DNA from 2 places in the Priestia sp. USM5 genome. Region 1 is predicted to be linked to the other one. Evidence: riboswitches for the same ligand, from Rfam matches in the RefSeq annotation. Region 1 holds a riboswitch; the other holds the start of a gene.
What was found. A riboswitch is a leader RNA that binds a small molecule or an ion and turns the genes downstream of it on or off. The one in region 1 is predicted to bind glycine.

Region 2: another riboswitch for glycine. It lies ahead of gcvT (glycine cleavage system aminomethyltransferase GcvT); the one in region 1 lies ahead of ACWATA_RS22435 (amino acid permease).

Annotation. Positions count from the first base shown of each region.
Region 1 covers NZ_JBSGKN010000001.1:4,258,660-4,262,850, reverse strand. The annotation lists gene rlmD (23S rRNA (uracil(1939)-C(5))-methyltransferase RlmD) at 1-136, shown strand, start outside; gene ACWATA_RS22440 (FAD-binding oxidoreductase) at 439-1,788, shown strand; glycine riboswitch at 1,988-2,068, shown strand; gene ACWATA_RS22435 (amino acid permease) at 2,228-3,571, shown strand; gene ACWATA_RS22430 (PAS domain-containing sensor histidine kinase) at 3,851-4,191, shown strand, end outside.
Region 2 covers NZ_JBSGKN010000001.1:413,037-417,227, forward strand. The annotation lists gene ACWATA_RS02155 (YqhG family protein) at 1-235, opposite strand, end outside; gene ACWATA_RS02160 (DEAD/DEAH box helicase) at 222-1,895, opposite strand; glycine riboswitch at 2,076-2,168, shown strand; gene gcvT (glycine cleavage system aminomethyltransferase GcvT) at 2,381-3,481, shown strand; gene gcvPA (aminomethyl-transferring glycine dehydrogenase subunit GcvPA) at 3,502-4,191, shown strand, end outside.

The sequences.
Region 1 (4,191 bases):
TTGTAATCCATCCACATTAGCCAAAGATGTGCAGCAGCTGTCGAAGGCTTATAACGTTGATTACATTCAGCCTGTTGATATGTTCCCTCATACAGCGCACGTGGAGAATGTGGTGAGTTTGACGTTAAAGAAATAAATAGATGAAGAGTAAAGGGCAGATTTGGTTCTGCTCTTTTTTTATTTGAATTGGACTCTTGTTGGAAGAAAAAATATTCTAATATATCTAATTTGAATTATTGGAAAGTTAGGTTTTAGAAAGCATTGGAGCACCGAAAAGAAGTTTTATTAGTACTTATATTTCAGTAAATGAACTGAAATTTCATTTTTTATAGAGATGATAAACGCCAATCTAGTCTTGAAAACCCACACCCTCAACCACTCCAAGAATACTATAGTAATAAAACTGATAAAAAGTATATACAGAGGGGCAGAGGTCAAATGGACTCAATGTTTTTGAAAGGGCTTACGGGTAAAGTGGTAACGCCGAAAGACCCCATTTATGAGGAAGCTCGTCAGGAGTGGAATCGTGCTATTGATAAATTTCCGCTTGTGATTGTGTACTGTGAAAAAAAGCAGGATGTTGTAAATGCAATTCAATGGGCGCGCAAGCATCGTGTAGACATTCGCATTCGATCTGGCGGTCATCATTATGAAGGGTATTCTACGGGTGACTGTGTATTAGTCATTGATATCAGTCGGTTAAACGGGTTGAAATTGGATAGGAAACGGAACATCTTAAAGATGGAGGGAGGAGCAAAGAATACGGAAGTGTATGATTTTATCGGTTCGAACGGATATGTGTTTCCAGGAGGAACGTGTCCGACTGTTGGGGTGTCTGGCTTTACGCTCGGAGGAGGCTGGGGGCTTTCGAGCAGACTTTACGGATTAGGCTGTGACAGCTTGATAGAGCTAGAGTTGGTCAATTATGAAGGAAAGATTATTAAAGCAAACCAATCGTGTAACGCGGATCTTTTTTGGGCATGCCGAGGTTCTGGTGGCGGTAATTTTGGCGTTGTGGCAAGCATGACGTTTCAGCTTCCAAAACCGACGAACAGCTCTGTGACGCTTGTTCGCTTCTTTTATGTAGGTACTACAAGAGAAAAACAGGTACAAGTGATGAATATATGGCAAAGCTGGCTGCCTGAATTGGAAAAACGTATGACGCTAGTTGCCAGTTTTTATAATGCAGAAGGAGAAGGATTGGGCATATTTGCGAACGGCTTCTTTTACGGATCTCCAGAAAGAGCTCGAAAGATCTTGCAGCCTTTTGCAGAGGTGGAGGGGTTCCGAGTCGAGCTAGAGTCATTATCTTTTCTTGAAGCGGTACAAAAGATAGAAGCAACCTATCCTCCGTCTGAAAAATTTAAGTCAACGGGAAGATTTGTGCAAAGAAGTTATTCAGTTGGCGAGCTTGAAAATCTTGCAGATCTCATACAGCGTCCAGCAGAAGGTTCCGTTTACGCCGCGATTTCTTTTTATGCACTAGGAGGAGAAATTCGCAGTGTTGGTAACAGAGAAACGGCCTTCTTTTACAGAAACGCTAGATATATCCTGGGCTTTCAATCTGTATGGACAGACGATGCGTTTGCACGAGCAAACAGAGAGTGGCTGTATAAGCGATTTCAATATATTAAACGTATTACGAAAGGCTCCTATGTGAATTTCCCTATCAGCAACCTTAGAAACTACGAGTATGAGTATTTTGGAGACAACGCAGAGAGATTAGAAAGAGTAAATAAAAAGTACGATCCATTTAACGTATTTAGGTTTCCGCAGGGACTCAGGTAGCATGTAGAAAAGGATACTAAGTTGACGATTGAACCTGTTTCATTACCTTCTTTCGAAGAAGGTAAATAAATGAAAGTCATCTTTCTTGTTGACAAAGCATCCAACTGGTATTAGAATAAACAACTATTCGACAGTCATTATCTTAATCGAAAAATTTAATACGTAGAAAGCTATGATTGCTATGGATCACACTATAGCAGGAGCAGCTTCTGGAGAGATCGCGATAGTTTCGCGACGCCGAAGGGTTCACAATCTCAGGCAAAAGGACAGAAGAGTACCGGATATTTATTTGGTATGTTACTAATTGGTAGCATGTACCATAATATTTGTTATTCTTATGACCATGAGATTGGAGCGCATCCAATCTCTTTTTTTATTGGACTTTATTTTGTAGTCCGCACGATCGCATCAAAGGTTTTATTGTTAGGAGGAGTTAGAGTTGGAACAACGAGAATTAAAGAGGGATTTATCCAATCGTCATGTTCAGCTAATCGCGATTGGAGGAACCATTGGGACGGGATTATTTTTAGGTTCTGGTAAAGCCATACAGCTTGCAGGTCCCTCTATCATCTTTGCTTATTTAATTGTGGGTATTGCGCTTTTCTTTGTGATGAGAGCGCTAGGAGAACTACTGCTGTCTAAAGCAGGTTATCAATCGTTAACAGATATTGCTGAAGAGTATCTTGGACCATGGGCTTCATTTGTCACAGGGTGGACGTACTGGTTTTGCTGGATCATGACAGCTATGGCTGATGTGATTGCCGTTGGCGTATATGTGAAATATTGGTTCAATATTCCTCAGTGGATTCCTGCACTTATTTGTGTAATCATTTTATTAGGACTTAACTTATTAACCGTAAAATTATTTGGAGAATTAGAGTTTTGGTTTGCTTTAATAAAGGTTATTACGATTCTTGCGTTAATTGTTATTGGCGTTATTTTACTGGTAATCGGATTTAAAACAGATGCAGGATCCGTTACGGTTCAAAATCTTTGGAATCATGGAGGACTGTTTCCAAACGGTGTTTCAGGTTTCTTACTTTCATTCCAAATGGTTATTTTCGCATACGTCGGGGTTGAATTGGTAGGGGTATCGGCAGCGGAAACATCAAATCCCCAAAAAAATATTCCATCGGCCATTAATAAAATTCCGCTGCGAATCTTATTTTTCTATGTTGGAGCGCTTATCGTCCTTTTATTTATTAACCCGTGGATGGAATTGAATGCAGCAGAAAGCCCATTTGTTAAAACCTTTAGTTTAGTCGGAATTCCGCTTGCTGCTGGAATTATTAATTTTGTTGTATTAACTTCAGCCGCTTCTGCTTGTAATAGCGGAATGTTTTCAACAAGCCGTATCTTATATAACTTAAGTAAAAATGACCAAGGGCCATCTACGTTTGCAAAACTGAACAAAAACCACGTACCAAGCAACGGATTGTTTGTATCTACGCTGGTTATCTCGGCGGGAGCTTTGTTAAGCAAACTGATACCAGATCAAGCTTTTGGCATCGTAACAACCATCAGCGCTATTTGTTTCATTTGGGTGTGGAGTATCATTTTGATTTGCCATCTAAGATATAAAAAAACGCGTCCACAGCTGCATGCAGCATCAACATTCAAAGCACCGTTAACACCATTTATAAACTATGTTGTGCTAGCGTTGTTTGCAGTGATTCTTATTATTATGCTGTTTTCTGATGCGACGCGCCCAGCCTTATTGTTGACACCCGTTTGGTTTATTCTCTTATTTGGTTTTTACGGGGCTAGAAGGAAGAAGAAATAGTAAATGGGTGACCTCATCATTTCGTGATGGGGTCTTTTTATTGGAAGATAAATAATTGATTTCTACTGTATGAAGAAAATGCAGTAAGCAAAGTTTATATAAGAACCCTAAAAAAGTTTTAGCAGAAAATACAGTGAAAAAGCTCATAGTTTTCTGATAGTAATGTAGAACCAAATGCTTTTCTTCTATGTCTAAAGGTGGAATTCTATCATTTACATGGAAAAGTTTTCATTTTGCAGTACAATGGAGGTAGACTTCATTGAATTAAGGTGAACAAACATGAAATGGTTTAAATCTCATACGTTTTGGAAAATCTTCACGATTAATGTGCTTCTTATTTGTACCGTACTGACGCTAATGTTTATAGTTTCAAGAGTGATGCTGCCTAATATTTCTCAAGATCAATATCGACAGGTAACTGATAAAACCGTCAAGAGAATGAAAGAGCAAATTAACATCGTTATTAAAGATATTTGGAGCTTGGGCGACGAGGTACAGCAAGATCCTATTTTTTTATCAGATGATGAACAAGAGATAGACAAAGAACTGCAGAAAATAGTTAATATTTCACCGTATATCGATAGCGGAACCATTTTTAATACAAAAGGGTATGTGGAGCA
Region 2 (4,191 bases), 3.8 Mb from region 1:
CTCCTTGAACAGAATCGTCTTCAAACGCGGGATCTGTAATGAAAGTGAGTGAAGCAGGATTTGCTTCTCCGCCTGTCTTTTCAACATAATGCCAATAAAATGGACGATTCATCAACTCTTTGTCAAGTTCGATTGTTAATTGAACCTTTAGATAAGATGGTGTTTCTGTGACAATAGAACAATTATTAGCTAGAAAGTAACGCTTTAAAAATTGATGAATATCAGTTTGCTGCATGCTGATCCTCCTCGCTGTCTTCGTATTGAATAATAGACGTCAAGTTCTCCATTTTGATTTTTATTTCTCCTTCACTCCGTGAATGAAATAAAATATCTTGAATATGCTCTTCGATATTTTTTAAATCAAGCTTTGTTAAAATATCATCTAACTCTCCAACAACTCGTTCAAAAAGGTTTATTTTTTCGTATAACAATTTTAAAATATGTTCTTCGACCGTATGTTGAATCGCTAAATTGTAAATGTGAACATCATGCTTTTGACCTAAACGATGTACCCTTCCAATTCGCTGTTCTAGACGCATTGGATTCCACGGTAGATCATAGTTAATAATATGATGACAAAACTGAAGGTTGATTCCTTCTCCGCCCGCTTCAGTGGCAATAAATACTTGCGCGTGGCTTTCAAAAAGCTGCTTCATCCAGTCTTTTTTACCTCGCTTAAATCCTCCTCTAAACGGTACAGAGGTAATTCCATGCTGTTTTAAATACCACTGTAAGTACAGTTGAGTTGCTCTGTACTCAGTGAAAATAATAACTTTGTCATCAATTTTTTGAACGAGCTCCAGAACTTTTTCTGCTTTTGCATTTTGCGGCACTTGCTGAAGTAGTTGCATTAACGGAGTAATCATATGTTCCGTTAATGCGCTGTTTTGATCTTCCTGACGTTCCAGCATGTTTTTTAATGTCATATACACCGCTTCACGGCTGCTGCAGGCCTCTCGCTGCAGGGTTAAAATTGAAAAAGCACTTGAAGGGTGCAGTCCGTTTCCTTTAAAAGACGTAATCGCATCGTATAGCTCGCGTTCTTTCGGTGAAAATTCAACAGGAATGGTTTGAACAATTCGCTTCGTCCATTCGATACCAGTATCATGGCGGCGATTTCGAATCATAACTTTGTTAACAAGCTCTTTTAAGTGCTCATCGTTTTGCAAAGAGCGTTTTTTAGCAGAAAATAATTCTTCGAAATAGTCTTTATTGCCGAGATGGCCAGGCTTTAAAAGAGAGACTAAGTTGAAAATTTCTTCAATTCGATTTTGAATCGGTGTTGCGGTTAGCAACAGACAAAATTTCTTTTTCAGGCTTTGAACAAATTCATAGTTTTTTGTTTTGTTGTTTTTAAGTTTATGAGCTTCATCAATGATGATGAGGTCGTAGTCTTGTTCTAGCACAATTTCTCGATGAGGGGAACGTTTTGCTGTATCAATTGAAGATACAACGATGTCACACTGATCCCACACATATGATTTTCTTTGAGGGACCGCGGGAATATAAAATTTTTGATTCAATTCCATAGCCCACTGTGAAACAAGCGAAGCTGGAACTAAAATGAGAACTTTTTTAACAAGCCCGCGAATCATATATTCCTTCAAAATTAACCCTGCTTCAATCGTTTTCCCTAGTCCTACTTCATCTGCTAAAATGGCTTTCCCATTCATTGTTTCGACTACTTGTTTGGCTACTTCGAGTTGATGAGGAAGCGGCGTTAAATCGGCTAAATGTTTTGGGCTTTGTAGCCCTTCAAATTCTGAGATAAGCGTTTGGTCTTCTATTTCATAGGCAAGTTTATACAAATCCCATGCAGACCAAGGGCCGTCTTGCTCCAATTTAGTTGAGAAGGCTGCTTCCCATGTTTCATCGATGTTTAATTTCACTTTCATGATAAAAATGCTCCTTTGTAAAAAATTTTTATTGAACAAATGATAAGAATCAGGTAGGATAAAAATATATTTAGAAAATTTGAAAAAGAAAATAGATTAGCACTTTACAAATGATTGTGTGAATAAAGAAAGATACATCTTTCAGTAGTATGCCCAACTTTACCAACTTTATAGAAGCGAATGACGACACGGGGAGAGACTACTTGAATGTAGCGCCGAAGGAGCAAGCAATAAAATTGTGAATCTCTCAGGCAAAAAGACTCTTGTTTGACGCAGCTCTGGAGAGTGTCTATGCGTTTATAGACCACCCACGAGGCAAACCTATTCGTTTATAGGTAAACTTTCAGGTGAAAAGGACAGAGACTTCCTACTAAATACAGTAGGGGGTTTTCTGTCCTTTTTTGTTTGGATACATAGTGATCCCCACACTATTTGAAAACTCCCCGTTATGAAAAGTTTCACGTGAAAAAGAGGAGGACATAAATATGACAACAGAATTACACAAAACGCCGCTTTATGATACCTATCAAAAATATGGTGCCAAAACAATTGATTTTGGAGGATGGGCTCTTCCCGTTCAATTTTCTTCTATTAAAGAAGAGCATGAAGCTGTACGTACAAAGGCAGGTCTTTTTGATGTCTCTCATATGGGAGAAATTCTTGTGACAGGAGCTGATAGCTTAGCTTTTCTTCAGCATACGATGACAAATGACGTTTCTACCCTTGTAGATGGAAAAGCGCAGTATACGGCTATGTGTTATGAAGACGGAGGCACGGTAGATGATTTGCTGATTTACAAAAAAGCAGATCAAGAGTATTTGCTGGTCGTAAACGCTGCTAATATTCAAAAAGACTATGAGTGGCTTGTGTCTCACAAACAAGGAGATGTAACGCTCGTTAATCAATCTGATGAAACTGCGCAGCTAGCATTACAAGGTCCTTTAGCAGAAAAAGTTTTACAAACGTTAACGAATGAAAATTTAGCTTCATTAAAGCCATTTACATTTGCTGATGATGTAGAAGTAGCGAATGTAAATGCTCTCGTTTCACGTACTGGATATACCGGAGAAGATGGTTTTGAAATTTATTGTTCTTCAGCTGACGCCTCTCACTTGTGGACGGCTATTTTAGAAGCAGGAAGTGAGGACGGTGTGTTGCCTTGCGGACTAGGAGCTCGCGATACGCTTCGTTTTGAAGCTACTTTGGCTTTATATGGCCAAGAGCTTTCAAAAGATATTACGCCCATTGAAGCTCGAATTGGATTTGCAGTAAAGACGAACAAAGACAGCTTTATTGGAAAAGAAGTGTTAAAAGAACAGCGTGAAAGCGGGGCACCTCGTAAGCTGGTAGGAATTGAAATGATTGATAAAGGTATACCAAGACACGGTTACGAAGTATTTGCAGATGAAGAACAAATTGGATTTGTGACAACAGGTACACAGTCACCGACATTAAAGAAAAACATCGGTTTAGCGCTATTATCAGCAGAGTATACAGAGCTTGGTCAAGAAGTGGAAGTGCAGGTTCGGAAAAAACGCTTAAAAGCAAAAGTGGTTTCAACACCTTTTTATAAACGTTCAAAGTAAGCTTTGGGGAGGAATTTAACATGTTACATCGCTATTTACCAATGACAGAACAAGATCAGCAGCAAATGTTAGCAGCAATTGGTGTTTCATCTGTTGATGATTTATTTTCAGATATTCCGCAGCGCGTTCGTTTTCAAGGAGAATACAATATTAAAAAAGCGGCTTCAGAGCCTCAGTTGTTAAAAGAATTAAATAATATGGCTGCTAAAAATGCTCATTTAAAAGACTATGCTTCTTTTTTAGGAGCAGGAGTTTACGATCATTACATGCCGGTTATTGTTGATCATGTTATTTCTCGTTCAGAATTTTATACGGCCTATACTCCGTATCAACCGGAAATTTCTCAAGGAGAACTTCAGGCCATCTTTGAATTTCAAACAATGATTTGTGAGTTAACGGGGATGGACGTGGCCAATTCTTCTATGTATGACGGAGGAACTGCTTTAGCAGAAGCCGCTATGCTCAGTGCGGGTCAAACGAAAAAGAAAAAAGTACTTGTCTCTGCGGCCGTTCACCCTGAGTCAAAAGATGTGTTAAAAACGTATGCGAAGGGTCAATACATTGAAGTGGTAGAAATCCCTGCAGCAGACGGCGTAACAGATATGATTGCATTAGAAAAAGAGATGGGAAGTGACGTGGCAGCTGTTATTGTCCAGTATCCAAATTTCTACGGACAAATCGAGCCGTTAAAAGAAATTGAAGAAATTACT